DNA from 3 places in the Staphylococcus ursi genome. Region 3 is predicted to be linked to each of the others. Evidence: predicted binding sites of a transcription regulator. Region 3 holds the regulator's gene; each other region holds the start of a gene.
The links. Region 3 encodes NrdR, which represses ribonucleotide reductase genes. Its sites were predicted from a motif close to AACACNATATATNGTGTT; they were not measured.
Positions count from the first base shown of each region.

Region 1: nrdI (class Ib ribonucleoside-diphosphate reductase assembly flavoprotein NrdI) is a predicted target of NrdR. The motif match lies at 3,679-3,696, and genes of this name have one in related genera.
Region 2: nrdD (anaerobic ribonucleoside-triphosphate reductase) is a predicted target of NrdR. The motif match lies at 1,925-1,942, and genes of this name have one in related genera.

Region 1 is NZ_CP048279.1:2,351,279-2,362,185, forward strand. It holds gene nrdF (class 1b ribonucleoside-diphosphate reductase subunit beta) at 1-627, opposite strand, end outside; gene nrdE (class 1b ribonucleoside-diphosphate reductase subunit alpha) at 930-3,035, opposite strand; gene nrdI (class Ib ribonucleoside-diphosphate reductase assembly flavoprotein NrdI) at 2,998-3,396, opposite strand; gene GZH82_RS11115 (DMT family transporter) at 4,021-4,902, shown strand; gene queF (preQ(1) synthase) at 4,922-5,422, shown strand; gene GZH82_RS11125 (GNAT family N-acetyltransferase) at 5,644-5,826, opposite strand; gene GZH82_RS11130 (peptide MFS transporter) at 6,387-7,892, shown strand; gene GZH82_RS11135 (peptide MFS transporter) at 8,281-9,783, shown strand; gene GZH82_RS11140 (diacylglycerol/lipid kinase family protein) at 9,920-10,852, shown strand.
Region 2 is NZ_CP048279.1:381,668-392,574, forward strand. It holds gene GZH82_RS01685 (IS1182 family transposase) at 1-134, shown strand, start outside; gene GZH82_RS01690 (IS110 family RNA-guided transposase) at 219-1,418, opposite strand; gene nrdD (anaerobic ribonucleoside-triphosphate reductase) at 2,018-3,835, shown strand; gene nrdG (anaerobic ribonucleoside-triphosphate reductase activating protein) at 3,832-4,371, shown strand; SAM riboswitch class I at 4,571-4,669, shown strand; gene GZH82_RS01705 (O-acetylhomoserine aminocarboxypropyltransferase/cysteine synthase family protein) at 4,734-6,011, shown strand; SAM riboswitch class I at 6,175-6,275, shown strand; gene GZH82_RS01710 (LLM class flavin-dependent oxidoreductase) at 6,322-7,701, shown strand; gene GZH82_RS01715 (sodium:solute symporter family protein) at 7,712-9,208, shown strand; gene GZH82_RS14430 (hypothetical protein) at 9,208-9,336, shown strand; gene GZH82_RS01720 (tautomerase family protein) at 9,323-9,712, shown strand; gene GZH82_RS01725 (hypothetical protein) at 9,714-9,896, shown strand; gene GZH82_RS01730 (type 1 glutamine amidotransferase domain-containing protein) at 10,086-10,778, shown strand.
Region 3 is NZ_CP048279.1:1,406,771-1,417,677, forward strand. It holds gene polA (DNA polymerase I) at 1-2,282, shown strand, start outside; gene mutM (bifunctional DNA-formamidopyrimidine glycosylase/DNA-(apurinic or apyrimidinic site) lyase) at 2,302-3,174, shown strand; gene coaE (dephospho-CoA kinase) at 3,188-3,811, shown strand; gene GZH82_RS06520 (glyceraldehyde-3-phosphate dehydrogenase) at 4,019-5,035, shown strand; gene nrdR (transcriptional regulator NrdR) at 5,232-5,699, shown strand; gene GZH82_RS06530 (replication initiation and membrane attachment family protein) at 5,703-7,076, shown strand; gene dnaI (primosomal protein DnaI) at 7,076-7,999, shown strand; gene thrS (threonine--tRNA ligase) at 8,320-10,257, shown strand; lysine riboswitch at 10,318-10,489, shown strand; gene GZH82_RS06545 (amino acid permease) at 10,625-10,907, shown strand, end outside.

The DNA of each region.
Region 1 (10,907 bases), 940 kb from region 3:
TAAACTTTGCGCGTCTAAACCAGTGAATACACCGTGAATCGATTCATCTAATAAAATTTTACGAATAATTTCACCAGATGTCGTCATGCGGCCTTGTCCTGCCAAATATAGCGGATAATAAAAACCTGAATAGAATAGGAAAGTTTCTAAAAAGACACTTGAAACACGCGCCATGTATTGATCATAAATAGACGCTTCTTTCCCCCACAATTTATGGTAATTGCTAATAATTTTCTCAGATTTGTATTTTAAATGTGGTTCTTCAAGTACCCATTTATCTAGTAACTCATTCGTTTCTCTAGAAGGTAACAGCGTCGTAAAAATATGCGAATAACTCTTAGCATGGATTTGTTCCATCATCCCCATGAATGCGTAAACGGCTTTTTTACGTAAATCTTTCGTATGTAGCATGATTAATGGCATTCCGTCATCAGCTTGGTGTGTATCCAAACCCGTTAAACCTGCCAATGCTTTTTTAAACGCTTCTTGTTCTGCTTCAGTTAAAGTTTTCCAACTTGCGATATCTTTTGAAACTTTAAATTCCGTTTCCACCCACATTTGAGCAATGTTCTGGCGCCAAAACATATTCGTCATATCTTCTTGTGTGTTCCAATTTACAGCTATCATTGACCTTATCTGCTCCTATCTTTATTATGATGTGTAAACAATGGGGCCAAACGCGTGCCCCATTCCCTAAATTTTTTAAAGTTGCGAGTGAGACAGCTACTTAACGTACTGTCCCACTCTGGCAAGACTGAACGATTAAAATAGAAATCTCGTTCAGTCATCGCCTGCCCCACGTTCGTTTCTGTTATAAGGCTAGGACATTCCATCTTCCTAGCCTTATTTCTCATAGTTCAATTTACATAAAGTTTCTAAGCATTGATGAACAATTGGCAATTGCAAAGCTTCCTACATTGACATCGATATTAAATCGCACAGCTTGTACATTCTTCTACACTCAATAATTTATTTCTTGTGTAATACAATGATTTTAAGCCTTTATGATGTGCGTATACGTATAAACGTGACAGTTCACGTGTTGAAATTTCTGAATTAACATATAGAATCGTTGAAATCCCTTGATCAATATGTGTTTGAATCGTTGCAATAAGATCAATCAACTTCATTTGATCGATGTTGAATGCTGATTTGTAATACCACATTGTTTGCGGTGATAAAAACGGCATTGGATAAAACGTTTCTGAGTTACCGTAAGTACGACGCTCAATTTGGTCAACAATTGGCATCACTGAGCTTGTTGCGTTTTGTACATATGAAATACTTTGTGTTGGCGCAATCGCTAAACGGTACGCGTGATATAAACCATGTTTTTCTACTTCTGCTTGCAATGCTTGCCAATCTTCACGTGTCGGAATAGGATGATTTTCAAACAACGCTTTTACTTTTTCAGATTGTGGCAAGAAGTCTTCAGCAGTATAGCGTTCAAAATAACGACCGTTTGCATAATCTGATTTATCAAAGTCTGCAAATGCTTCACCACGTTCTTTCGCAATTTGCATTGAACGTTCGATTGAATAATAGTTCATCATCATAAAGAAAACATTCGCAAAATCTTTAGCTTCTTCTGATTCATAGCTGATATGATTTTTCGCTAAATAACCGTGCAAGTTCATCACACCTAAACCTACTGAGTGCAATTCACTGTTCGCCTTTTTCACACCTGGCGCATTTTGAATGTTCGCTTCGTCACTTACGACTGTTAACGCGTCCATACCTGTGTGTACAGAATTTCTAAACTGATCTGATTCCATTACATTCACAATATTTAATGAACCTAAGTTACAAGAAATATCACGCTTAATTTCATCTTCTACACCGTAATCGTTAATGATTGAAGTCTCTTGCAGTTGGAAAATTTCTGTACATAAGTTACTCATTTTAATTTGACCGATGTTAGCATTTGGATGCACACGGTTCGCATTGTCTTTAAACATTAAATAAGGGTAACCTGATTGCAACTGTGTTTGTGCAATCATATTTAACATTTCACGTGCATCTTTACTTTTCTTCATAATATTTGGATTGGCCACAAGATCATCGTAGTAATCCTCAATATTAATGTCGTCCAATGTTACGCCATATTCTTGTTCTACCGTGTGTGGCGCGAACATGAAGAAGTCTTTCCCTTCTTTGGCTAACTCGAAAAATTTAGATGGCACAATTAAGCCTGTTGAAATCGTTGAAAGACGTAAATCTTCATCCGCGTTAATTTTTTTCGTATCTAAAAACTCTTCTACATCATAGTGGAAAATGTTCAAGTACACTGCGCCTGCACCTGGACGTTGGCCTAACTGATCGGCATAGCTAAAGCCACCTTCAAGCGCTTTTGCAATCGGTAAGACACCTTTCGCAACACCTTTAATGCCTTTAATCGCTTCACCTCTCGCACGTAATTTCGAAAGGTTAATCGCTACACCGCCACCGATTTTACTCAATTGCTTAGCTGTTGAATCGATAAAGTTAATAGAGTTTAAACTGTCGTCTACTTCTAATAAGAAACATGAAACTAACTCGCCTCTACGTGCACGACCCGCATTTAAAAATGTAGGTGTCGCTGGTTGGTAACGTTGCTCGACCATAGCTTGAATCAATTGTTTCGCTAGGTCAACATTCCCTTTTGCAAGGTAGAGTGACACAATGAACACATGTTGATGATAGTCTTCAAGATATTGTGACTTATCATTCGTCTTTAATGCATAATCTTTGAAAAATTTACTTGCTGACATATAACTTGCAAATCGAAATGGAATTGCTATTGTAAATGCAATCAATTCAACAAGTTGTGCTTCACTGTATTCTTCAAACACATTGTAATAAAAATTGTTATCAACCAAAAAGTGAAGGCGTTCCAATTCGCTGTCGAAATGAACGGTTTTATCTTGAATCTCTTCTAAATAAATCGCAAGTGCTTCTTGATCTTTCTCAAGTTGGAAAAAGCCATTTTCATTTCTTTTAGTCACTTGGTTGTTAAGTTCAATATGCTTGTACTGTTTTTGTTCCATAGTTTTCATAAAAATTGACCACCTTCTCTTTAAATTCTGTTGTATCTTGACTATTGCCGTGTAATTCAAACTTCATCAGTAAAGGGACGTGATACGTATCTGCAATCGTCGTGCCAGCTTTCGCAAAATTGCTTCCCCAGTTACGATTGCCACTCGCAGCCACACCCTTTAAATTTTCATGATTAATTTCTAAAAATTGTTGGACTGGTTGAGGTACCTCACCAAAACCAATTGTACCTGTCACAATAATAAAAGGTTCAGTCACTTCTTCTGAGGCATTGCTTTCATTAATCTCTAGTGTGTTATCAAGTTCTGTGCGTTTAACGAATCGTCTCACATTACCCGTAAAAGAATAAAATACCACTTTCATCCTGAATAACCACCTTTCTCACGAGATAAATGATTCGTGTATTGTTTAATGTCACTTTTTCTTATCCACAATATAAATGTTATTAAATAAAATACGAACATATATTTGCTATTAATTGATTTATAGAATAAGTTAAAAAGTTGCTAACGTGCCATTATTCGCATCTCATAATGACACACATTGACACAGCTACTATATGTAGATTATCAAAGAAATAGAATGTTCAAAATCGTGTAAACCTCCATTGATTTTGTCCATTCTTGTGCTGTTAGTCATCTCTCAAACACTATATATTGTGTTTCATTTCGTTCTCTCATACTATATTATGTGTTTCATTATACAGAACTCTATTCTTAATTTAAAGAGATAAATTGGAACTTTTGTCACCCATTGTCATCAAAAGCGATGATATCAACCACTAGAAGAGCAAAAAAATTATTTTCTGATTGAAAGTGCATGTCTCACTTGACTTTCTTAACCGGAACGTTTATATAGATTCCTAAAACAGAACATACGTTCTCTTTTATTGTATCTCCTTTTAGTAAAATTGCAAGATATAATGCAAGTTGTATCATTTTGTGCTACTATGTATAAGTCAAATTTTTATCAATAAGAGGCGATATCATGAATACTAAAGTGAAAGGAATCATCGCTATTTTAATTTCTGCTATTGGTTTTAGTTTTATGGCAGTTTTTTTTCGTCTATCCGGCGATTTACCCGTATTTCAAAAATCACTCGCTCGAAATTTCGTAGCCATGTTTATTCCGTTATTCTTTATTATTAAATATAAACAGCCCTTCTTCGGTAAACTGAGCAGTCAACCTTTATTAGTGACACGCTCTGTTTTAGGTTTAGTGGGCGTACTGTTAAACATATATGCCATTGATCACATGGTGTTAAGCGATGCCGATATTTTGATGAAATTGAATCCTTTTTGGACGATACTGTTAAGCCTCATCTTTTTAAAGGAATTTATTCAAAAATATCAAATCACTTCAATGGTTATCGCAATCATAGGTATGCTTTTCGTCGTCAAACCTGAATTTTCATCTGATGTCATTCCTGCGTTTATCGGACTGTTATCAGGTGTTTTCGCAGCCTCAGCTTATACGGCTGTACGTGCTTTAAGTACACGAGAAGCGCCTTACACGATTGTATTTTATTTCTCATTCTTTTCAGTTGTCATACTGATACCATTTGTCGCATTCACATTTGAACCGATGAGTTTGACTCAAATCGTCTACTTGATTTTAGCAGGTCTGTCGGCTGCAGTAGGTCAAATCGGTATCACAGTCGCATATAGTTACGCACCAGCCAAAGATATTTCGATATTCACTTATGCGTCTATTATTTTTACAGCAATTATCGGCTTCATCTTATTCAATGAGTCACCTGATTTTTATGCCATCATCGGTTATATCATTATTTTAAGTGCAAGCTATTATATGTTCGAAAAAGCACGACGCTCAGCGCGATCTAAGCATCGTGAACAACCATCAAAATAATTTAAAGGAGGCCTTCCCCATGGCAGAAGGGCGTTCAAAAAACGAATTACAAGATATTACACTTCTCGGTAACCAAAACAACACTTACAACTTTGATTACCGTCCAGATGTTTTAGAAACATTTGATAATAAACATCAAAATCGTGATTACTTTGTTAAATTTAACTGTCCTGAGTTCACATCTTTATGTCCGATTACAGGGCAACCTGATTTCGCTACGATTTACATTTCATATATTCCAAATGTCAAAATGGTCGAATCTAAATCATTAAAACTTTATTTATTCAGTTTCCGTAATCACGGTGATTTCCATGAAGACTGTATGAACATTATTATGAATGACTTAATCGAGTTGATGGATCCGCATTACATTGAAGTGTGGGGCAAATTCACACCACGTGGCGGTATTTCAATCGATCCGTACACTAACTATGGTCGTCCAAATTCGAAATACGAAAAAATGGCGGAACATCGTCTCATGAATCATGACATGTACCCAGAAAAAATCGATAATCGTTAAAAGCAATACGATTAGAGTTAAGCAAAGTCAATCAGGGGACGAAACCCTAATACTTGATTTGCGTAATCATGAATTAGGGTTTCGCCTTATATTATAAACCTATAAGTATATCTAAATTTAACACAAAAAATGAGTAAAAAAGAAACAAACTCGTTCATCATTCTTTAATAATGATAATCACCTTCTTTCAAAAACAAATCCACACTTATCCAACATTTTTTTCATCTTAAATTTATTTGATACACTTCTCCATACACTTTAATCATATCCATTTCTTTAGTAGCATGATTATAAATCAATTCAAGAGCCTTTCCCCCAATACCCATATCTCTATAGTTTTTATGAAGTGCAATACCAATACGTGAATTTTTATTATAATAATCATTGTCATATAACATTCCCATTCTTACTGGTTTACAAGTGTTTTTTAGTATTTCGGCATCATTGAACTACACCTAGCTAATTTTTAAATTTTTTCTAGTTGTTACACTGAATATGTAGGAGAATGTTGAATTGAGCTAATATTTCTCTATCTTTAACAAATGAGTATCGACTGCTTACAATCTCCTAGCTTAATAGACACACCTTAACTAAGAAAAGAAACTAACAATTAAAATTTGTAATATTTCTTAAAACAATTATCCAATTTTTGTCTGTTAATTGCTTTCATCTTAATAGTTTGAGATTAACTTGATGAAATTATAAATATTTTTTAAATCAAACTAAATGCTATTGACACAAATACAATTAACACTACAATATATATATTCAAGCTACTTATATTATCACTGTCGGAATATACGTACAAAAAACAGATCAACTGTACATCAAGAAGAAAACTATATATATTTACATAGCCATAAAAATATATTGTAAAATGTTCTTTGTATAAAAAATTCTTGTGTATGATACCGATGAGTTATAGAATAAGTTTAACTTTATTTGAACTGGGGGGAATTTATCAATGAATTCGCATTATACAAAAGAAGAAATCCTTAACAGTACGCCACGTTCGGGTTTTTTCGGTCATCCGAAAGGGTTAAGCACGCTAGTATTTACAGAATTTTGGGAACGTTTTAGTTACTACGGTATGAAAGGTATTTTAGCTTTCTACATTTATTATTCAGTAGCTAAAGGTGGATTCGGCCTAGATCAAGGCGTCGCACTTCAAATCGTTTCAATTTACGGCGCTTTAGTTTATATGAGTGGCGTCATCGGAGGTTGGATTGCTGACCGTATCACAGGCACACGTCACGCACTGTTTTATGGTGCTGTGCTCATCATGCTTGGTCACATTTTAATGTCACTCCCAAACAGCCTCGTCTTATTACTTATCGCATTACTCTTTTTAATTATGGGGACAGGTCTGTTGAAACCAAATATCTCCTCAACAGTAGGATTGTTATACGATAAGAACGACGCGCGTATGGATTCGGCGTTCACTATCTTTTATATGAGTATTAATTTAGGGGCATTACTCTCACCACTGATTATCGGATGGGTGCAAGTAAATGTCGGTTTCCATGTCGGCTTTGCTATTGCCGCTGTAGGGATGTTTTTCGGTTTATTGGCATACTTATTCACGAATAAAAAGTCACTCGGTCTTGCAGGTGTTGAAGTGCCAGATCCATTAACGAAAAAAGAACGTTCAAGACTCATCAAAATTGTCGGCAGTATTGTTGTAGTACTTGTCCTTATAGGTGTTGTACTGCAGTCAACAGGACACTTAACAATTGGCACACTCTCAAACGTCATTACCGTTTTAGGTGTACTCTTGCCGATTCTTTTATTTACGAGAATCATTTTAAGCAAGAAAACAGCTGATTATGAACGTAAACGTGTTTTTGCATACATTCCATTGTTTATCGCGTCTGTTGCCTTTTGGATGATTCAAGAGCAAGGGTCAACGGTTTTAGCACAGTTCTCTGATACAAAAACACAACTTGAATTAGCTAAAGTCACAGGGGGATTAATTGATTTCCATGTCCCACCAGCATGGTTCCAATCTTTAAATCCATTTTTCATTATTATTTTGGCACCTTTATTCTCAATTTTATGGGTGAAGTTGGGCCGTTATAATCCGCCGACTGTCGTAAAGTTTGCACTGGGTGTTATTTTAGCCGGCCTGTCATATTTGATCATGATTATTCCAGACAGTAGCAGTTTGATCAATCCGTTCTGGTTAGTCGCGAGCTTCTTACTCGTGACATTTGGCGAGCTTTGCTTATCTCCTATTGGTTTATCGACAACAACAAAGCTTGCACCTGATGCATTTGCAGGTCAAATGATGAGTATATGGTTTTTATCGAACGCCATGGCGCAAGGTTTAAATGCACAAATGGTGAAGATTTATGTCCATATGAGTACAAACGAGTACTTCCTTTATTCAGGAATCTTCGCGGTCGCTATCGGTATTATCTTAATTTTAATTACACCATTGATTAAAAACTTAATGCAAGGCGTGAAATAAACTCAATACTTTTTCGTACATCTGAGAGGTTTTGGCATGGACGTGCTGAATCTCTCATATTTATTTTTAAAAAACTTTCTTACGACACTTCATCTCCACATTCGTTTCTTCCATCGTCAAACATGCGTTGTCGATTTAAACATGCATTGTCATCCCTCTCTTTATCAAAAACCGAGAATACTCGTGACTTTAGTCATGAGAGGTTCAATACCATCTATGCGGAGCAAACAACAATGATACAAATAGTGTATGATTAAACCATTTCTCACTTTATTTTTTGTCTGAATTTTTTAAATTTTGTTATTTTTTTAAAACTAATTGCTATTTATTTTCATCAGGCGTAAACTTTCTATTATATGTTTTGTTCAGATAGGAAGGATTGATTGAAATGTCAGAATTATCACACGAAAAAGCTGTACAAGAAATTCCTCAAAAAGGATTCTTCGGTCATCCTCGTGGTCTAGGCGTATTATATACCGTAGAATTCTGGGAAAGGTTTAGTTATTACGGTATGCGTGCCCTATTGATTTACTACATTTACTACAATGTTAGTCAAGGTGGTTTAGGGCTCGAAAAAACATTCGCTCAATCGTTGATAGCTGTGTATGGCTCGTTAATCTTCATGACATCTATTTTAGGGGGCTGGGTAGCTGACCGAATACTGGGGACAAGACGCTCCATGTTTTATGGTGCTGTGTTAATTATTATCGGTCACATTTGTTTAAGCTTACCCTTTGGTTTAACAGGATTACTGTCATCAATGTTCTTTATTATTGTAGGTTCAGGTCTGATGAAACCAAACATTTCAAATATTGTGGGTCGTCTCTATCCTAAAGACGATAGCCGTGTAGATTCAGGGTTCGTTATTTTCTATATGGCCGTGAATATGGGGGCGTTTATTTCACCACTCGTATTAGACCACTTTAGAAATGTAGGTAACTTCCACGGTGGTTTCTTAATTGCTGCGATTGGTATGGGGCTGTCACTCCTTTTTTACCTTTTATTTCATAAGCGTAATCTAGGACGTATCGGCGTCGCACCACCGAATCCTTTAAGCCCAGTAGAAAAGAAAAAGTATGGTATGATTTTCGGTCTGATTATCGCTGCGATTGTCGTAGTCGTTGCGATTGCATCTATGACTGGAACACTTTCTTTTAATTTAGTGAGTTTAATCGTATTAGTTTTAGGATTTGCATTACCATTTGTTTATTTTACGATTATGATTGTGAGTAAAGATACAACAGATGTCGAACGTTCACGTGTTATCGCGTTTATTCCTTTATTTGTGGTCGGCGTCATTTTCTGGTCGATTCAGGAACAAGGGGCTAACGTACTTGCTGTATACGCGGATGAAAAAGCAGACCTTGCTTTCAACTTATTCGGATGGGAAAGTGTTTTCCCTGTGACATGGTTCCAATCGATTAACCCATTTTTCATTGTCGTCTTCGCACCAGTCATTTCTTGGCTATGGAGAAGATTAGGGCGTTTTGAACCAAGTTTACCAATTAAGTTCGCAATCGGTTTATTTTTAGCAGGTAGCTCGTTCATGCTAATGATGGGTGTGATTTATGCTTACAATGATGCCAACATTTGGTTTGTATGGATTATTTTGTCATATATCATTTGTGTGGTTGGTGAACTTTGTATTTCACCAACAGGAAACAGTTCAGCTGTTAAACTTGCACCTGAAAACTTCAACTCTCAAATGATGAGTTTATGGTTGTTAACGAATGCAACAGCACAAGCAATCAATGCACAACTTGTGAAACTTCAACCTATTATCGGGAACCAAAACTATTTCGGTCTCATCGGTGGCATCGCTATCGTTGTCGCTCTCTTAGCCGTAATCGGTTCGCCATTTATTTTAAGAGCTATGAAAGGTATTCGTTAACATTACAATAAGGTGAGTATACATTTGGGACATCCCTCGTGTACTCACCCTTTTTTATATATTGAAGTTGTCATGATTAACATCAGCACAATTGCGGTATACAATGGAGTGTACGTGAATTGAAAGGAGCAATCTTATGGCACCACATTACGAACACGGCGTTCTTTTTTATCATCAACATTCAGGACTCAACAAAATACACGAAGGCTTGGGTGAAGTGACTGTCGCGCTTACCCAACTCTGCAAAAGATATACCATTCAATTAAGTGAAAATGAAGGTGACATCGAAAAGTATTGTCAACATATACAAGCACAAGACAATCGCGAACACATTGATGTCCTGTTCATTTTAGGTGGCGATGGAACGGTCAATGAATTAATTAATGGTGTCTTAAAATATGACTTAAACCTTCCAGTCGGTATTATTCCGGGTGGCACGTTTAATGACTTTGCGAAAACACTGAATTTATCTACTAAGGCAGGCCCAGCGAGTCAAGATCTGTTGCTTGCTTCACCTCAAAAATACGATGTGATGAAAGTTGAAGATCATTATGTATTAAACTTTGCAGGTATTGGTTTGATGGTACAAAATGCTGAAAATGTACAAGGTAAATCTAAAGACTTGTTCGGCAAATTAAGTTATATTACGTCAACACTTAAAACACTTTCTAATCCAAAACCTTTCAACTATACATTAGACATTGATGGTCGAACGTTTACAGGTGAAACGTCCATGTTGTTATTTGCGAATGGTCGTTTTATCGGTGGCGGCAAAATTCCGCTCATGGAAATGTCTCCATCTGACGGCGAGCTCAATACGTTTATTTTTAATAATTACAGCATGAGCATTCTTAAAGACATTTTTAGCTTACGTGATAGTATGACGTGGAGTGAAATTAGCGACAATATCGAACATATCCCAAGTCGTCAGATTCACGTGCATACTGAGCCGTCAATGCGCGTCGATATCGATGGTGAAATTTCTTTAAATACACCTGTTGATATTGAAATCATCCCTCAAGCGATTGAATTGCTGACGGTAGACCCAGGGCAAGCAAAAGATAACTAGAGAATAAAATCAAAAAAAGCAGTGAAACGCTATAATGGCGTCACTGCTTTTTTCG
Region 2 (10,907 bases), 1.0 Mb from region 3:
TAAGTGTTCGTTTTCGTTCGTTAATAAGAAAAAAGCCGTCAAATTCTAAAAAAATGAATTTTGACGTCTTTTTCTTAAAGGAGCTGAAGTCTATGTCCCAGCCCCTTTCCTACGATTTGTCAAGGGTTCAATAAGTGAAATTGACATTACTGAACTAGACCGTCCAATTTTTACTTTTTTGAATAAGGTGTTATGATGTATATGATTATGTGGTTTCGTTAGTGTGGTGCTTTCTGATAATCATATAATTTATCATTGACTATCAAGTAGTGAATGGTCTTTAATAAGCGATTGATACTCGCTATTACGGCAGTCTTGTGGGGTTTCCCATGAGGCTGCTCTCTTAATTTATAATAATAATCCACAATATGGCTTTGATAATGATTTCTTCCCCTAAGAATGTTCATAGTGATTAAATACAATAAACGCCTTGCTTTTTTATTTCCTCTTTTATTAATCGTATCTCGACTCTTTGAAGTTCCTGATTGGTAACGTTTAATATCAATGCCTACAAATGCATTCAGTTGTTTATTTGTTTTGAATTCTCTAATATCTCCAAGTTCCCCAATAAGCAATGTAGCTGTGAGTTCTCCGATGCCAGGAATTGAAATAATATTTTCAAACTCAGTTGTATTTTTAGCTAAATCAATCATTTCCTGATTAAATGCTTTCATTTCTTCTATCCCAATAAGCAGTTTGTCGCATAAGTATTGGACTTTTTGTAGGAGGAAAGAAGACTTGCGCACATTCGGAAAACTATTATTCTTTATTTCAATTAATTTTTTGGCATACTTGTGCGCTTTTTTAATTGAAATGCCTTTATCAGTTGAATGAAGTACTTTTTCCACCAATTCATCATGAGTCAAAATACTTACATAATCAGGATGAGGAAATGCTTTAGCTATATTTAATGCGATTTTTGAATATCTGTTAGTAAATAACTTTTCTAACCCTGGAAATGTTTGATGTAGTGTTTCGACTAACTCAACTTTGAGACAATTTTGGTTGATCTCCATTTCTAAGTGAAAGCGCGCACGTTCTCTCAGTTCAAAGTAGATCTCTTCAGGATGACGTTGTACCTTTGAATCTTTCATTCTAAAGGCAAGAAGTGCGAGTTTATGTGCGTCTGACTTATCTGTTTTCCATGATCTTAACGAATTTGTTTTAAACTTGGCTTCTAGGGGGTTCATTTCTAAGTAATTTATTTTGTGAATTTCACAAAAGTGTTTCATACCTCTTGAATAAACACCTGTTGATTCAAAGAGGATAAACAGGGAATCAAGATGCTTGATATAATTTTTAAGATAACGATAGCCATTTTGATTATTTTGAATGACCAATTCTTTAACGAAAACTTCATCCTTATAATGTGCGACCACACTTTCTGACTTACTGATATCAATACCAAAACAGTTAATAAAAATCATACCTTTCTCTATTGAATTGAGAAGATTTTAACTTTACTTAGCCTTTTTCATTTCATTTTCCTATACACGGTTTCTAAAACCCAACATACTTCAATCGAATTTCAAAAGGAGAGTAAAGCTGATCAGTTTACATTACGGATTCAAAGATCCAAGGGACTGCGCGATCTACTTCTCTCTACAACTATAAAAAATAGCTGTGAAGAAATCTATCGTCATAAATTTCTTCACAGCTAATCTTAGTATGTTTTAATGGTGCGGCTACGACTACTTTCAATTTGTCTTAGCTTTTTAAAATGAGATCATACTGAGTGACATCCTCTATATACCTACCATATTTTAAAATTCACCCAAAACATATCCAAAGATAATACACACTATTTAACTAAAATCAGTGGTACGATGAAGTTATTTTTGACACCTTCTATCTCACAATACTTTGTTCACATAATGTTTGAAAAGAACTGACAAATTCGTAAATCTGTCAGTTATCATTTGAAAACACTATATATGGTGTTTATGATTGTGTATAGATACTATATATAGAAAAGAGTGATATTTTGACACAACTAGAAAAAGAATTAACTGGTTTAATGACAAAAGATCCTACAATAGTAAATGAAAATGCAAACAAGGATAGTGAAACGTTTTCAACAATGCGTGATTTGACTGCAGGGGTAGTCTCAAAATCGTATGCTTTAGATTATTTATTGCCCAAACATGTGGCAGAGGCACATCGAAAAGGGGAAATACATTTTCATGATTTAGATTATCACCCATTTCAGCCATTGACGAATTGTTGTTTAATCGATGCCAAAGGAATGTTGGCGCAAGGCTTTCAAATTGGTAACGCGCAAGTCACATCTCCTAAATCGATACAAACAGCAGCCGCACAACTCGTTCAAATTATTGCGAACGTATCAAGTAGCCAATACGGGGGGTGCACGATTGATCGAGTGGACGAATTATTAAGTACATATGCGAAATATAACGAGCAAAAACATCGTGGTATTGCGCAACAATTTGTAGACGAAGCGCACATTGAAACTTATGTCGATCAACGTGTGACACAAGATATTAGTGATGCGATTGAAAGTCTAGAATATGAAATTAACACATTATATACTTCAAATGGTCAGACTCCTTTTGTAACTTTAGGATTTGGTTTGGGTACGGATAAACTCAGCCGTAAAGTTCAAACAGCCATTTTAAAAACACGTATTAAAGGTTTAGGTAAAGATCGAATCACTGCAATTTTTCCTAAACTTGTCTTCTCAATTAAAAAAGGAACGAATCTGTCACCGTCAGATCCTAACTATGACATTAAGCAGCTCGCATTAAAATGTTCGATGAAGCGCATGTATCCAGATATTTTAAATTACGACAAAACCGTAGAATTGTTAGGTGACTTTAAAGCACCTATGGGATGTCGCTCATTTTTACCGGCTTGGCAAAATGAAAAGGGTGAATATGAAAATAGTGGCCGCTGTAATTTAGGTGTCGTTACTTTAAACGTACCACGCATTGCGATTGAATCAGAAGGCGATATTGAACATTTTTGGATTTTATTTGACGAACGCATGCAAGTGCTCCACGATGCTTTAGCTTATCGTATTGAACGTGTCAAGGAGGCAGTGCCAAATAATGCACCAATTTTATACAAACGCGGTGCTTTTAAATATCGTCTTGATGAAAACGATTCGGTGGATGCTTTATTTAATAAGCAACGTGCGACAGTCTCTATGGGTTATATTGGACTTTATGAAGCGGCTACAGTATTTTTCGGACCAAATTGGGAAACAAATCCTGATGCCAAAGCGTTCACACTTGAAATCTTAAAACGCATGCAAGCTTATCAATATAGTTGGACTGAAGCCCATGACATTTGGTTTAGTATTTATAGCACGCCAAGTGAGTCTTTGACAGATCGTTTTTGTCGTTTAGACTATGAGGCGTTTGGTTCGATTCCTGACATTACAGATAAAGGTTATTATCAAAACTCTTTTCATTACGATGTGCGTAAAGACGTGACACCGTTCGAAAAATTAGATTTTGAAAAAGATTATCCGTATTTTGCAAGTGGGGGATACATTCATTATTGTGAATACCCTAAATTAGATCATAATGTGAAAGCGCTTGAAGCAGTGTGGGATTACGCATACAACCGCGTAAGTTATCTAGGTACAAATATTCCAATTGATCGTTGCTATGAATGTGGTTTTGAAGGCGACTTTGAAACGACTGAAAAAGGTTATAGTTGCCCACATTGCGGAAACCATAATCCTGAAACAGTCGATGTTGTTAAACGGACATGCGGTTATTTAGGTAATCCTGTGCAACGTCCTATGATTGAAGGGCGTCATAAAGAAATGTGCGCGCGTGTGAAACATATGAAAGCGAATCCCTCATGATTGCACAAAAAATTAAAAAAGGTGCAGGTTATATCGCTAAAATCGAATACCAAAGCTTCGTCGATGGAGAAGGCGTACGTTGTAGCGTTTATGTTTCAGGATGTCCATTTTTATGTGAAGGTTGCTATAATGTTGCAGCCCAGAACTTTCGATATGGTGAACGGGCAACGGAAACATTGATATCGGAAGTGTTAGATGCGTGTGCGCCGGAATACATTTCAGGATTAAGTATTTTAGGAGGCGAACCTTTTTGTAACTTAGATATCGTTATCCCATTAGTACATGCTTTTCGAGAACGCTACGGCAGCCGGAAATCAATTTGGGTTTGGACAGGCTTTTTATTTGAGTATTTATGGTTTGCACATGATGAACGGACCGCGTTATTAAAACAAGTTGATGTCATTGTAGACGGCATGTTCATTCAAAAATTATATCAACCTAATTTGCCCTATAAAGGGTCATTAAATCAACGTGTCATTGATGTCCATCAATTTATTAAAACCGAGATGATGAGCCAGTCGATTTACATTGAATAAACAGGTTGCGTGTTGATTCCCACAAATATGATTTTTTCAAATTTTTGCAATTTGCAAGAAAATTCGGATTTGTGTATTGACATCGCTAGGAATGTTAGATAGACTTGTTGTATCATTAAAAGCCAATAAAACACCCGCACGGTTATTGCATTGGCCGTTCTATTTGCGCGATACATCTTGCATTTTAACAATTGAATCATACTTATCAAGATTGGTGGAGGGACAGGCCCTTTGAAACCAGGCAACCTATTCAGTTAGGTGCTAATTCCTGCAGGTGATTTTACCTGAGAGATAAGTCTTCTAGTAAAAGTCTATCTTTATCAGGTAGGCTTTTATTTTTTTATTATTAGGGGGAATGTCAAATGACAAGTGATTTTAAATTTGAAACGTTGCAATTGCACTCAGGACAAGAAGTCGACGAAAGTAGCCATTCACGTGCTTTACCGATTTACCAAACGACATCTTTTACTTTTGATGATACGGCACATGCGGCGAATTTATTCGGCTTAGATGAACTTGGAAATATTTATACACGTCTGATGAATCCTACGACGAACGTTCTTGAAACACGTGTGGCTGAACTTGAAGGGGGTGTCGCTGGTGTAGCGGTTGCTTCAGGTATGGCAGCTATCACGTATGCGATTCAAGCTGTCGCGCAGAAGGGTGATCATATCGTAGCAAGTTCTACATTATATGGCGGGACACATACACTTTTCACACATACGTTACCGAAATATGGGATTGATGTCACATTAGTAGATACGAAAGAAGTCAGTCATATAAAAAATGCGCTTCAAGACAATACGAAGGCATTATTTGTAGAAACCATTGGGAATCCAGAAGGCAATATTGAGGATTTCGATGCACTTGTAGCAATTACAAAAGCACAAGGTATACCACTTATTGTTGATAATACATTCGCGACGCCTTATCTTTTTCGTCCGATTGAATATGGGGCGAACATTGTTGTTCACTCTGCGACCAAATTTATTGGTGGGCACGGAACTTCAATGGGTGGTGTCATTGTTGATGCAGGTAACTTTAATTGGGATAATGGCAAGTTTCCAGGATTAAGTGAACCCGATCCGTCTTATCACGGTTTAGTGTTCAGTGAAAAATTTGGAGAAGCCGCACTTGCTTTTAAAATTCGTACAACAATTTTAAGAGATACAGGAGCAGCGATCTCACCGTTCAATGCATTTTTACTAACGCAAGGCTTAGAGACGCTTTCATTACGGTTAGAACGTCATGTGGAAAATGCTGAAAAAGTTGCACAATATCTTGAAAAGCATGACAAAGTCGCATGGGTTAAATATGCTGGCTTACCGACGAGTGAATATTACGACTTGAAAGAGAAGTATTTACCAAAAGGCGCAAGTTCCATCTTTACCTTTGGTGTCAAAGGTGGATACGAAGCCGGCAAAAAATTTATTGAAGGCTTAGAATTATTTTCTTTATTAGCGAATGTAGGAGACGCAAAGTCACTTGTTATTCATCCCGCATCCACGACGCATCAACAATTGACGGAATCAGAACAAACAGCAGCAGGTATTGCCCCTGAGACGATTCGTCTTTCGATCGGCCTTGAGCATATCGATGATATTATTGCGGATTTGGAAAAAGGCTTTGCCAAAATTTAACTTGTAAGCGTCACACAAAATGAAAATAAAGGGAAATTCATGATCCGATAGATTGAAATGAACGCTTTTAAATCGTAAAACATCATATGAAAAATGTAGTTGTTCTATCGGTCATTGTTTTACCTTTCATTAATTAAAAAACACCCCATGAATGTACATCATCGTCTTATCAAGAGAGATGGAGGGACTGGCCCGATGAAATCTCGGCAACAGGAATTAATTCACTGTGCCAATTCCAGTAGCGCAATTGCTAGAAGATAAGTCAACTTTCACTATGCCTTATCTTCCTATTTTTTAGGAGGTAATGTTCATGACACGAAAACAAATTCATTTTAACGGATTCGTCCAAAATTCTCCCTCTCCGCATGCTTCAGGTTTATGGAAACACCCAAAAGATAAAGGAGCGACACACCACAATTTAAAATATTGGACGGATATTGCTCAAACTTTAGAGCGTGGTTTATTTGATGGTATTTTTATTGCTGATGTGTTGGGGACTTATAGTGTTTACAACCAGTCCCATGACGCCGCAGTGAAACATGCCGTTCAACTCCCCGCACACGATCCTATTCCGCTCGTTTCTGCCATTGCAGCGGTAACTGAGCATATTGGTATTGCACCTACTGTCTCTACTACCTATGCACAGCCATATAAATTGGCACGTCAATTATCTACACTCGATCATCTGACCAATGGCCGATTAGGTTGGAATGTTGTAACGTCTTATTTAGAAAGCGAGGCAGTGAACTTAGGCTTAAAAGAGCGCTTGCCTAAAGCGTTGCGTTACAACCGTGCAGACGAATTTTTGCAAGTGAGCTATCAGTTGTGGGAAGACAGTTGGGAAGACGATGCGGTTGTTAAAGCACGTGAGATAGACACGTATGCTGATCCTTCTAAAGTTCATGCGATTCATCATAAAGGTACATTTTTCGATATACCCGGACCGCATCTTGTAGAGCCTTCTCCTCAAAGAACGCCTGTCTTATTTCAAGCAGGTGCCTCCGAAAAAGGCAAAACATTTGCTGCAAAGCATGCAGAGGCTGTGTTTACAAAACATACCTCTATTGAATCGTTGCGAGCGTATGTCACAGACATTCGGACAAGGGCACAACAATTTGGCCGTAATGGAGAAGATATACTTGTTTTTCCAATGGTTTTACCTATTATCGGTGAAACTGAAGCAGAGGCTTATGAAAAATATGAAGCGCTTCAAAATGAAGTCAGCTATGAAGGTTCAGTCGCATTGTTAAGTGGACATACGGGTATTGATTTTTCTCAATATGATCCAGATGAATATATCGAAAATATCGAGACAGAAGCGATGCAAGGCAATCTCAATTTATATACAAAAGACCCACATCGAAAATGGACATTGCGAGAAGCGGTGAAAAACCACGGGCTAGGTAATGGAACGGCTAAATTCATCGGCACACCCAAAAAAATTGCTGATCAATTGGAATTGTGGGCGAATGAAGGCGGTGCGGACGGTTTTAATATTGCACAAGCCTATTCTCCAGGTACATTTGAAGAATTTGTCGACTTAATCATTCCTGAATTACAAAAAAGAGGCATATATCGTACAGAATATGAAGGTGAAACTTTACGTGAAAATATGTTTGGCAAAGGCCATACGAAAGTGAAACCGACACATCCCGCACGAAATAAAAAAGCCAATTTAGTACAGATATAGGGGGATGATTATGAATGATGTTAAAGTGTATACATGGATAGGCTTTATTGTCTTTATGGTGCTTATGATTACGGTAGGCTTTGTCAGTTCTAGAAGGATGAACAGTATTTCAGATTTTGCGACTGGCTTTGGAAGGATTGGACCACGCACGCTAGGGTTGTCTTTTGCGGCGACGTATTTAAGTGCTGCAACCTTTCTAGGTTATCCGGGATGGTCGTATGCGTGGGGGCTTAATAATTTATGGTTGTTTTTAGCGATGTTTATCGGTGGTCCTACAGGTGTTTTAATGGTCGCTAAAAGAGTCAGATCATTAAACACAACACAGCAATCCCTCTCACTACCAGATTGGTTGGGCGATTTTTATGACAGTCCTATATTACGTGTTGGGACGGCTTTGATCTTATTATTTAATATTTTCTATATCGCAAGTCAGCTTGTCGCAGGCGCTTTAATTTTCAAACATTTACTCGGTATGAGTTACTTTTCAAGTTTAATTGTTATCACAGTCATTGTTGTGCTTTATGTTTACGTAGGTGGTGCACTTGCAGATATTTATACAGACGCGATACAAGTGATTATTATGGCAGTAGCTGGAATTGTCATTTTTATCTCTGGCATTGTGCTGTTTTGGAAGGGGAGTATCCATGATACGTTTTCGGGTATTGCGCAAAACTTAAACCATCAAAATCATCACTTAGTCCAAGTTTTTAATCCTGAATCCGTTCACTTTCATTCTTTTACAATGATTATCGGTGCGATTATTATTCAATGGGCTTTTGCGTCAGCACCGCACTTATTTAATAAAATTTTAGGTTTAAAAAGTGAAAAAGATTTAGGCCGCATGATTCGAACTTATATTTTTGTGATGTCACTCTGTTTACTTGTTCTTTTTGGCGGTATTTATAGCCGCGTAGCAATAGGTGGACAAGTCGCAAGTTCAGATTTAGCCTTACTACAATATATAGAATGGGCGTTTCCTGCTGCCATTGTTGCTTTATTCGGTGTCGTTATATTGGCAGCGGCTATGTCAACGACAGATGGTTTGTTTGTGTCTATTTCTACAGTGTTTGCGAATGATTTATTTTTAAAACTGATTGTCAAACAAAAGTGGGTGGATGTTGAAGAACAGAAAGCCAATCGAATTGCTTTTCGTATTAGTCGTGTTTCTGTACCGATTGTAGGGCTTTTATCGTTTTTATTAGTTTTGAAGCCACCGCTTTATATGAGTGACCTCATGTGGATTGGGATTTCGGGTATTGCAGCCGGTACAATGGGCCCTATTTTGCACGCGGTATATGCGAAACGAAAAGCACCCGCCCGTGCAGCAGAACTTTCGATGGTTGTTGGTTTAGTGTCTTATCTTGTCATTTATTTTGGCGGTGTGATTCCAAGTACAATGTCTGCCGGTGCTGTTGCGACTGTTTTTGGCATACTGACCATTACCGTGACTTCTTATGTCATGCATCATCGAGCACGCCAACTCTCTGTAGATAAGGGGGAAGCATAATGTTTGTAAATGAAATGTTATCCATCTGGATTTATGGTTTTATAGGAACATTTGTTGGACTACTTCTTGCATTAAAATGGGGTTACTCAAATCATGATGAAAAGGAGAATGATAATGCCAATCATTAAAATTGACCTGATTAAAGGGAAAGACGAAGCTTATATTAAGGAAGTTTTAGATATCTCATATGAAGTGATGCTAGAAGCCTTTCATGCGCCGGTGGGGGATCGCTATCAAATTGTGACACAACACGAAGCGTATGAGATGCAAATTTTAGATACAGGTTTAGGCGTAGAGCGGACGACGGATGTATTAGTTTTTACGCTTATCTCGCGTCCAAGAACGGAAGAACAAAAAACGATTTTTTATCGCAAATTGGTAGAAAGATTACATCAAAAATTAGGGATTCGAAAAGAAGATGTACTGATTAGCCTTGTAGAAAATACTGATGCGAATTGGAGCTTTTTCAATGGGGAGGCGCAATTCTTGAATGGAGACTTATAATATGACAACAAAAATATCACCTGAAATCTCTCTGCTCTCTTTAGCTGTATTGATTGAGAAAAGAGCGGAGTGGGAAGCATATAAACCGGTCAATACTGCAGCTTATATGATTAAGCAAGAAAAATTAGCAGCCTACAACCAAGCGATCGCTAAATGCCAACAAACACATCCAGACAACACATAGCGATGAACGGTAAAATCTGGTGATTAGAAAAAGATTTTACCGTTCTTTTTTGTGCTAAACCAATATTTATTGTGGTTATCACTGTCTGAGGGCGTTCTAATATCAAATTGCACAATTGTTAAGCAACTCATTAAGTGTATCGAGAAATGTTCGTTATAATGGTGGAAAAAGACGAAAGATGTGTTCAAAATGAAAAAGATAATGATTGTGAATACGAGTTATGACCAATTTGATGGCTTTGATTTATCAACAGGTTTATGGTTGAGCGAACTGGTGCATTTTTATGATGTATTTCAAAATAATCCGAATTACCAATTGGATATATACAATATCAATGGAGGCGAAACACCACTAGATCCCGTGAGTATGAATAAAGTGACGTTAGATCGTTTGACCAAAAAATATTATGAAGATGAAACTTTTATGCGCAAATTACACCATTCACCATCCATCGATGAAGCTGATGTGACACAGTATGGTGCGATTTATTTTACCGGTGGCCATGGTGTGATGTATGACTTCCGAGGACATGATACGATTGCCCGTGCGGTAAACGACATTTATGATCGTGGGGGTGTTATTTCTTCAGTTTGTCACGGTGCAAGCGCTTTACTTGAAGTTAAGCGTCCGAACAATCATTTTCTTATAGAAGGTCAACAGTTGACAGGTTTCTCAAATCGAGAAGAAGGTTTAGCACGCCGTAAAAAACAAGTGCCGTATCAGTTAGAAACCGCATTAAAAGATAAAGGCGCACTATATCAAAAAAGTTTAATCCCATTAAAAAGTTTTGTCGTTGAATCGGAACAATTAATTACAGGACAAAATCCAGCTTCAGCACGAGCTGTAGGTGAAGCGGTCAAACTCAGACTCGATACAAAATGAAAGCAAGATAGAGAGAATTAGACATAAAGTGTAAGGTGAATAGAGTAGAGGCGGTACAGGACATCAAATTAATTTCTGTTTCGCCTCTTTTTTTATGATTTTGTCAAAAAAACAAGGTTATTCTTTACA
Region 3 (10,907 bases):
TGAGTCGTAAAGCAGATCAAGCGGGCATGCAAACAATCATCATTACAGGGGACCGAGATTTAACACAACTCGCTACAGATCAAGTGACGATTTATTATACGAAAAAAGGTGTGACGGACGTTGATCATTACACACCTGAATTGATTGCTGAAAAATATAATGGGCTTACACCTTCTCAAATTATTGATTTAAAAGGCTTAATGGGCGACAGTTCTGATAATATTCCAGGTGTGGCAGGTGTCGGCGAAAAAACAGCGATGAAACTGTTGAATCAATTTGAAACAGTTGAAGGTGTTTATGACCATATCGATGAAGTGTCAGGTAAAAAGCTAAAAGAAAAGCTTGAAAATAGTCGTGATGATGCGTTAATGAGCAAAACTTTAGCGACGATTAATTGTGACAGTCCGATTACAGTGTCACTCAAAGACACACGTTTACCTCAAAAAATTGATGAAAGTGCTAAAATCGAACTATTCAAGTCATTAGAATTCCGTCAGTTGCTAGATGGGATGGATATTGAGGCAGACAATGCTACGGCGAGTAGAGATTTTGCGCCAACGACAGAGATGTCAAAAGTAGATTTTAGCCAATTGTCAGAAGCGGCTATCCACGTAGAAGTTGCAGGGCCAAATTACTTAAAAGACGACTTATTAAAATTCGGGTTATACGATGGGGAACATTATGTGGTGATTCCATTTGACAAAATCACTAAATATCCAGAGTTAGTGGCTTGGCTAGAAGATGAAACAACTCAAAAATGGGTACATGATGCGAAGAAAACATACATTGCGATGAAACGTTCAGACATCGCCATTCAAAATGTTGTTTTTGATACGATGTTAGCAAGCTATATTATCGATCCATCACGTACGATTGATGATGTACAATCTGTCATGACCCATTTTGAGCAAACGTTCGTACAAGATGATGTATTGATTTATGGTAAAGGCAAATCTTTCCACATACCTGAAGATGACGTACTCGACAAACATATTGCTTCCATTTTAGACGCGATTCATGTTGTGCAACCGCAAATGATGACCATTCTAGAAGATCATGAACAGACATCATTACTCTCAGAAATCGAGTTACCACTTGCGTTCATTTTAAGTGAAATGGAATATATTGGTATTCATACCGATATCGACACATTAAAAGAAATGGAAACTGTCATTCAAACAGAGTTGGATCAGTTAATAGATCAAATACATGAACAAGCTGGTGAAAAGTTTAATATTAACTCACCTAAACAATTAGGTGTCATTTTATTCGAAAAACTAGAGTTGCCAGTCATTAAAAAGACGAAAACGGGTTATTCAACAGCGGTCGATGTACTCGAAAAATTGCAAAACGCACATCCAATTATCGACAATATTTTAACGTATCGCACGTTATCGAAACTTCAATCGACTTATGTTGAAGGTTTACAAAAAGTGATTTGGGATGACGGCTGTATTCATACACGTTTTAATCAAACACTCGCACAAACGGGTCGTCTGTCTTCTGTCGATCCGAACTTGCAAAATATTCCAATTCGTTTAGAAGAAGGGCGTAAAATTCGTAAAGCGTTTAAGTCTACGCACGATGATTATGTCATTCTTGCGGCGGATTACTCACAAATCGAATTGCGTGTTTTAGCACATATTACAGGAGACCCGACGTTGCAACAAGCGTTTAATGCTAATGAAGATGTCCATACAACAACAGCGATGAAAGTGTTTAACGTTGCAGCTGATGAGGTGACTTCATTAATGCGTCGCCAAGCAAAAGCGGTTAACTTTGGTATCGTTTATGGTATTAGTGATTATGGGCTCAGTCAAAGTTTAGGTATCACACGTAAAGAAGCACAACAATTCATTGACGATTACTTGAACCATTTTCCAGGTGTAAAAGACTATATGGACAACATTGTGCAAGATGCCAAACAACAAGGTTATGTTGAGACATTATTAAAACGTCGTCGTTACATTCCGGACATTACGAGTCGTAACTTTAACTTACGTGGATTTGCTGAACGAACTGCGATGAACTCACCTATTCAAGGGAGTGCTGCAGATATTATTAAATTAGCGATGGTTCATTTCCACCGTGAAGTGCAACAGACATCGTTTAAAGCTAAATTATTATTACAAGTACACGATGAGTTGATTTTTGAAGTGCCGAAAGATGAAGTAGATGAATTCAGCAAATTTGTTGAGAAAATTATGGCTCATGCATTACAATTAGATGTCCCATTAAGTGTGGAATCAGATTATGGGAAAACGTGGTATGATGCAAAATAGAAAGTAGGTAAGACAATCAATGCCAGAATTACCAGAAGTCGAACATGTCAAACGTGGCATTACGCCTCACATTATGCAACAAAAGATTACAGATGTAACGTTTTCTGAACCTGTCAAACGAGGCAAGTTAGAAGGGAAAGAAACAATTATTAAAGGGATTGACCTTGATGATTTTGTGAATTATGCGGTTGGTTTTGAGATTACAGATGTGCAACGCCGCAGTAAATATATATTATTTCGTATCCAAAATGGGAATGTTGTGCGTACATTGATTTCTCATTTAGGGATGGCAGGTGCATTCTTTGTCGTGCAATCGCTTGATGACATTGCGATACCGAATTTTCGAAAGCATTGGCAAGTTGTTTTTCATTTAGAAAATGGCATTAAATTAGTCTATTCAGATATTCGCCGGTTTGGTGAGATCCGTAATGTAAAAAGTTTAGAGGCTTATCCTTCAATTTTAGAGATTGCGCCTGAACCTTTTGAACAAGAAGCATTGGCCCATTATCTTGCCAAAAGTGATGAAAAGAAATATTTAAACAAAGCGATTAAGCCATTTATACTGGATCATCGTGTGATATCGGGTTGCGGAAATATTTATGCATGTGAAGCGCTGTTTGACGCACAAATTCATCCAGAAAGAATAGTAAAAGACTTGTCAGTAGCGGAAAAGACAAAGTTATTTAATAGTGTAGTAAAAGTTTTAGAAATGGGTATTTTAAATGGCGGGACAAGTGTGTCGGATTACGTACATGCTGATGGTCAAAGAGGTACCATGCAAGATCATTTGAAAGTTTATAAACAAAAGCGCTGTGCTACGTGTGAAGCAGCGATTGAAACGGTTATTATTTCAGGACGAAATACACATTTTTGTCCAAATTGCCAAAGTTAGGATAGGTGAAATTATGTCCAAAGTCATTGGATTAACAGGTGGAATTGCTACTGGAAAATCAACAGTGGCTGAATTACTCGCAATACATGGTTTTAAAATCGTCGACGCAGATGTTGCAGCACGGAAAGCAGTTGCAAAAGGGACAGAAGGTTTAAAAAAAGTTCAAGAGCTATTTGGCGATGAAGCGATCAACGAAGATGGCGACATGAATCGTGCATACGTCGGTCAACAAGTGTTCTATGATGATGAAAAAAGAAAACAACTCAATGCGATTGTGCATCCAATTGTCGGCAAAATGATGAATCAAGAGCGTGACCAATATTTAGCAGAAGGTCACAATGTCATTATGGATATTCCACTGTTATATGAAAATCATTTGGAAGACACGGTAGATGAAGTTTGGCTCGTTTATGCGTCTGAACCGATACAACTCGATCGATTAATGGCACGTAATGACTTGTCTATAGAAGATGCGAAAGCAAGAATTTATAGCCAAATTTCAATTGATAAAAAGAGTCGAATGGCGGATGTCGTCATTGATAATTTGGGTTCTAAGTTGGAATTAAAGCAAAATTTAGAACAGATTTTAGTGGATAAAGGGTTTTTAGAAGCTTATCATAGCGACTCAGAAGAATAGATTTTACGATTATCATCAATATTAAAAATGAATTCAGGAGTTTGGATATGTGTCTGTCTAAGCACCTGAATTTTTTTGCGTTTTATGATTGTTTTGGCTGATGAAGTACAATAACAAAAAATAATAGTGGAAAACGGTTTCATTTCGTCGCTATTGTGATATACTGTTAATTATAAGTATAACACATTGATAAGGAGTGCTTTAAACATGACGACAAAGATTGCGATTAACGGTCTGGGGCGTATCGGCCGTATGGTTCTAAGAGTGGCATTAAATAGAGAAGATGTTGAAGTTGTAGCGATCAATGCAAGCTATCCACCTGAAACAATTGCGCATCTCATTAAGTATGACACAACACACGGACGTTTTAATCAGACGGTTGAATCGATTGAAGACGGCATACAAGTGAACGGTAAAAAAATTAAACTTGTGTCAGATCGTAATCCTGAAAATTTACCATGGGCAGCATTAGATATTGATATCGTGGTAGAAGCAACAGGTAAATTTAATCATGGCGATAAAGCAGATGCCCACATTCGAGCAGGTGCTAAAAAGGTGATTTTAACAGGACCTTCAAAAGGAGGAAACGTACAAACAATTGTTAAAGGTGTGAATGACCAAGATATCGATACAGAACGTTATGACATCTTTAGTAACGCATCTTGTACAACAAACTGTTTAGCACCAATTGCAAAATTATTAAATGATCGTTTTGGAATCGAAAATGGCTTAATGACTACAGTACATGCCGTGACGAACGACCAAAACAATTTAGACAATCCACACAAAGATTTACGTCGTGCACGTGCAGCTTTTGAAAGCATCATTCCAACATCAACAGGTGCAGCGAAAGCACTCGCACTTGTTTTACCAGAACTTGAAGGAAAAATGCACGGAATGGCGTTACGCGTTCCAACTAAAAATGTTTCACTCGTTGACCTAGTCGTCGATTTAAAACAATCTGTGACTAAAGAAGAAGTGAATCAATTATTTAAAAACAACGATTTAAATGGTGTTGTCGCTGTTTCGGATGAGCCATTAGTATCGGATGATTTCACGACTGATGCACACTCAGCAATTGTTGACACACTTTCAACTATCGTCATGGGAGATCGTAAAGTTAAAGTACTCGCATGGTATGACAATGAATGGGGTTATTCAACGAGAGTTGTCGACGTGTTACAACAAATCGCTGCTCAAATTCCAAGCACAGTTGTACAATAAATCAAATATAAAAAAGTCGATGAGCAATGAATCATCGACTTTTTTGTTTATCTGGATAGTAAGATGGTAAATGAAACAGATGCGTTTCTTTTCAGTCAAGACGCAATGATGTACGTCAGTTATCACCTAACTTTTGAAATCATGTCGTTTCATAGTATAATGAAACAAAAACTATGACTAAGAAGGTGACAAAGTCGTGAAATGTCCAAAATGCAATCATACCCAATCTCGAGTAGTGGATTCGAGACATGCAGATGATATGAATGCAATTAGAAGAAGACGTGAATGTGACAATTGTGGTACACGTTTCACTACTTTTGAACACATAGAAATGAGTCCGCTCATCGTCGTAAAAAAAGATGGTACACGCGAACAGTTCAATCGAGAAAAAATATTAAATGGTTTAGTACGCTCGTGTGAAAAGCGACCAGTCCGTTTCCAACAATTAGAAGAAATTACGAATCAAGTCGAATGGAAATTGCGTGAAGAAGGCATTGCAGAAGTGTCTTCTAGAGATATTGGAGAGTATGTAATGGATTTATTGATGCATGTTGACCAAGTATCTTATGTCCGATTTGCCTCTGTATATCGTGAATTTAAAGATGTGGATCAATTATTACAATCTATGCAAGGGATATTGAAAGAAAACAAGCGGAGTGAATAACGAATGAATCAATTTATGTATCAAAATCAGTTAAGTCCGCACGATGGATTTATCGTCATGCGTCCATTTCAATATCATGCAGTTCACTATGATATTTTGAATCGGTTATTCACACCGTTAATCGGTGCTGAAGCAATCGGTGTGTACCAATTTTTAAACCAATTTGAGTCTGCTACGTTCGACCAAGGTTTTACACATTATACAATTATGTCAGAATTAAAACTGAGTCTCGGTCGTTTTAGAGAGTTTTTAGATTTGTTGGAAGGCATAGGGCTCTTAAAAACGTTCGTCCGTCAATCTGAAAATACGACACGATTTGTGTATGAACTGATACCACCGCCCACACCAGAGCGTTTTTTTAATGATCCGATGTTGTCGATTTATTTTTATGAAGTTGTCGGACAGGAACGGTATCATACATTGAAAAATTATTTTATACCAACACAACTAGATTTGGCGGGATTTTCAAATGTGACGAAAAAGTTCACGGATGTTTTTAAAGTGCCTAAACAACAAGTGGTAACTTCAGATGTAGCGCTCAAAGCATCGCAATATCAAGGTGTTGATTTAACAGATGTGACGTTTGATTTTGAATTGTTAGCCGATATGTTGCAGACACATTATGTAAGTCAAGCAATTTTATCTGAACCAACAAAATCGCTTATCGTTCAATTGGCGACACTATATCGTTTATCTCCTGATGTGATGAAAACGATTATTTTGAAATCGCTCAATGCAGATCAGTCTTTATCCGTTAAAGATTTACGCAAACAAGCACAAAGTTACTATTTAATGGAACATCAACAACAATTACCATCATTACAACCGCAAGTGACAGCGACCGTTTCAGAACAAACGTCTCAAGCACAAGAAGAATCGGTGTCAAATTGGGATGAGTGGTTTGATTTAATGGATCAAACGAGTCCGATTGTTATGCTCACGGAATATGGTGGTTCTGAGCCACCTCGTTACCAAAAAGACATGGTGGAAGAATTAGTGCAACGTGAAGGCTTTAATTTCGGGGTCATCAATATATTATTGCAGTATGTGATGCAAAAAACGGATAATAACTTGCCGGAAAAATATGTCTATTCCGTTGGTTCAACATGGAAAAAAAGTGGTGTGACGGACGCGCGTTCTGCATATGAAAAGGCGATGGAAATTCAAAAAAACCAGGAAAAATCGAAACAAAAACGGATGGAAAGCTACACTCAAAACGCAAATGGTAAATTTTATAACAAAAAAGAAAAACAACCGCGTTGGGTGACGCATCCAGAAGAATACGAACAAAAAGAAGAAGATCAAGAAGCATTGGAAAAAGATCGTGCAGCGTTCTTGAAAAGATTAGAACAAAAGAGAAGGGCGGGTGAAGATTAATGAAAAGTTTCAAAAGTATCGTCGGTGGCAATCATGCTTTTGAACAAAAGATTCAACAGATTAAAAAGCAAGTGTTAGCAGATCCAGATGTGAAAGCATTTTTAGCCGAACACCAATCTGAAGTAACGAACCGTATGATTGAGGAAGATTTGAATATTTTACAGGAATATAAAGATCAGCAAAAGCGTTACGACGGGACACATACATTCGAGAATTGTCCTAATTTTGTAAAAGGTCACATTCCTGAATTGTATATTGATCAACAGCACATCAAAATTCGTTACAAGCCTTGCCCATGTAAAATCAGGCACGACGAGGAACAAAATGCGAAAAGTATGATTACTTCATTTCATATGCATCCAGATACGTTAAATGCCAAAATTAAAGATATTTATATGACAAGACGCAATCGTTTAGATTTAGCGATGCAGTTAGACGATTTAATTGATGCAATTATTGAAAAGCGTCCGGTCAAAGGTTTTTATTTATATGGTGAGTTCGGTACAGGGAAGTCTTTTATTTTAGGTGCGATTGCGAACGAGTTGAAAAATAACCGTATCCCATCAATGATTATTTATGTACCAGAGTTTATTCGGACGTTGAAAAATGGTTTTAAAGATGGCACGACTGCGAAACGTATTGAACAAGTTCGTGAAGCGCGCGTATTATTTTTAGACGATTTAGGTGCTGAAGATATGACACCATGGGTACGTGATGAGGTGCTCGGTCCTATTTTACATTACCGTATGATTCAAGAACTTCCTACATTTTTCAGCTCAAATATGAATTTTGAAGAGTTAGAAACTCATTTAGCTGATACAAAAAATGGTGTCGATCGAATGAAAGCAAAACGTATTATGGAACGTGTGAAAACTTTGAGTATGCCTTATTTACTTGAAGGGGAAAATTATCGTAAGCATTGAAAATTTTAAATTTAGCGTTATAATATGTATATAAATCAATAATGTTGCTAAAGTTTGAGGATATGATATCGGTATCGCTATGGTACAGGGAACTACTGTGATTGAGAATGTAGTGCATAGTCATCGATGTTACTCCCTCTATGGATAAATGGTGTTTGTAATGAATGCCCGGCTCAAGACCGTTATCTTATGTAGAGATGTCACAGGATAGGTATGTGACAAATTAGGGTGGTAACACGAAAACCTCGTCCCTTTTTGTTGGGATGGGGGTTTTTTATTTTCTTCAATTTTAAGCAAAAAATGTGAAATGGAGGATTATTATGGCAGAAATTAAAGTGCAGTTCCCAGATGGTAATGAAAAAGCATTTGAAAAGGGCACGACAACAGAAGAAATTGCGCAATCTATTAGTCCAGGATTGCGAAAAAAAGCCGTTGCAGGTAAATTCAATCAACAATTGGTCGACTTGACACGTCCTTTAGAAGAAGATGGCGCAATTGAAATTATTACGCCTGGCAGTGATGAAGCGTTAGAAGTGTTGAGACATTCAACAGCGCATTTAATGGCACAAGCATTAAAACGTTTGTATGGTGATGTGCATTTTGGTGTCGGTCCAGTGATTGATGGTGGTTTCTACTATGACTTCGATATGGAAGAAAAGGTTTCAAGTGATGATTTTGAAAAGATAGAAAAGACAATGAAACAAATCATTGAAGAAAATCATAAAGTCGAACGTCAAGTCGTTTCAAGAGACGAAGCGAAGTCATTTTTTGCAAACGATCCATATAAATTGGAATTAATTGAGGCGATTCCAGAAGACGAACAAGTGACATTGTACAGTCAAGGTGAATTTACTGATTTATGTCGTGGTGTACACGTCCCAAGTACTTCGAAAATTAAGGCGTTCAAATTGTTATCAACTGCTGGTGCGTATTGGCGTGGCGACAGCAATAATAAAATGTTGCAACGTATTTACGGTACAGCATTTTTTGACAAGAAAGACTTAAAAGCACATCTTCAATTGTTAGAAGAGCGTAAAGAGCGTGATCACCGCCGTATCGGTAAAGAAATGGAATTATTTACAAACAATCAACTTGTTGGTGCTGGTTTACCTTTATGGTTACCAAATGGTGCGACAATTCGCCGTGAAATAGAACGTTATATTGTCGATAAAGAAATTAGCCTCGGTTATGATCATGTGTACACTCCAGTAATGGCTAATGTCGAATTGTACAAAACTTCTGGTCATTGGGACCATTACCAAGAGGACATGTTCCCGCCAATGCAACTGGATGCGGACGAAGCGATGGTATTGAGACCGATGAACTGTCCGCACCATATGATGATTTATGCGAACAAACCACACTCATATCGTGAGTTACCAATTCGTATTGCAGAACTTGGTACAATGCACCGTTATGAAGCAAGTGGTGCTGTATCGGGTTTACAACGTGTGCGAGGTATGACTTTAAACGATGCGCATATTTTCGTACGACCAGACCAAATTAAAGAAGAGTTCAAACGCGTTGTTCAAATGATTTTGGATGTGTACGAGGACTTTGGCTTTGAAGATTACAAATTCCGTTTAAGTTATCGTGATAAAGCGGATAAAGAAAAATATTATGACGATGACGATATGTGGAACACTGCTGAAGCGATGTTAAAAGAAGCGGTAGATGAAATGAATTTACCGTATGAAGAAGCCATTGGTGAAGCAGCGTTCTATGGCCCTAAATTAGACGTTCAAGTAAAAACAGCAATGGGTAAAGAAGAAACGTTGTCTACAGCACAACTTGACTTCTTATTACCGAAGAAGTTTGAACTCACATATATTGGTAAAGATGGCGAACATCATCAACCTGTTGTAATTCACCGTGGTGTTGTTTCAACAATGGAACGTTTCGTTGCCTTTTTAACAGAAGAAACAAAAGGGGCATTCCCAACTTGGTTAGCACCACAACAAGTTGAAATTATTCCAGTTAATAACGATTTGCATTACGATTATGCACGACAAATCCATGACGAATTAAAATCTCAAGGTGTGCGTGTGCATATTGATGATCGTAATGAAAAAATGGGTTATAAAATCCGTGAAGCACAAATGAAGAAAATTCCATATCAGCTTGTTGTCGGGGATAAAGAACTTGAAAACAGTGAAGTCAATGTCCGTCAATACGGTTCAAAAGACCAAAAAACAGTTGAAAAAGATACATTTATTTGGGACTTAGTTGATGAAATTCGTTTGAAAAAACAAAGATAATGTTGATAGGTCCATGGCTATCATGTATAGTAATAAATGAAACAATTTATAATACGATTTGATTGAGTTAGAGGCGCAACTTTGATGAGTAGCGGTTGGGTTGTAGGATGGTACAAAGCCCCAACATGTGAAAGGTAAAGTTGCCGAAACGGAAATGGACCATCGCCATTTTTCGTTGGGCTAGTGTTCGAAAGGCACTAGACTGTCACAAATGTGATGTGCTACCGATTCATAAATAATGAGCAGGGGTGGCATCAACATAGATGTTATCACTGCTTTTATTTTTTACTAGGTTGGATGATTTAAAATTTAACTAGCTTCACACAATTTGTCTTAACCTCTAAGCAATTAGGAAAGGATTAAGAAAATGAGTAATGAAAAAACGGAAAATCAACATGCAGTTCAACGCCATCTCAAAGACCGTCATATTTCGATGATTGCGATAGGTGGTGCGATTGGGACTGGACTGTTTATGACATCTGGAGGCGCTATTCATGATGCGGGGCCTTTAGGTGCACTTTTAGGCTATGCGATTATCGGTGTTATGGTGTTCTTCTTAATGACATCACTAGGGGAAATGGCGACGTATTTACCTGTTACAGGCTCGTTTAGTACGTATGCCACACGTTTTGTCGATCCATCTTTAGGAT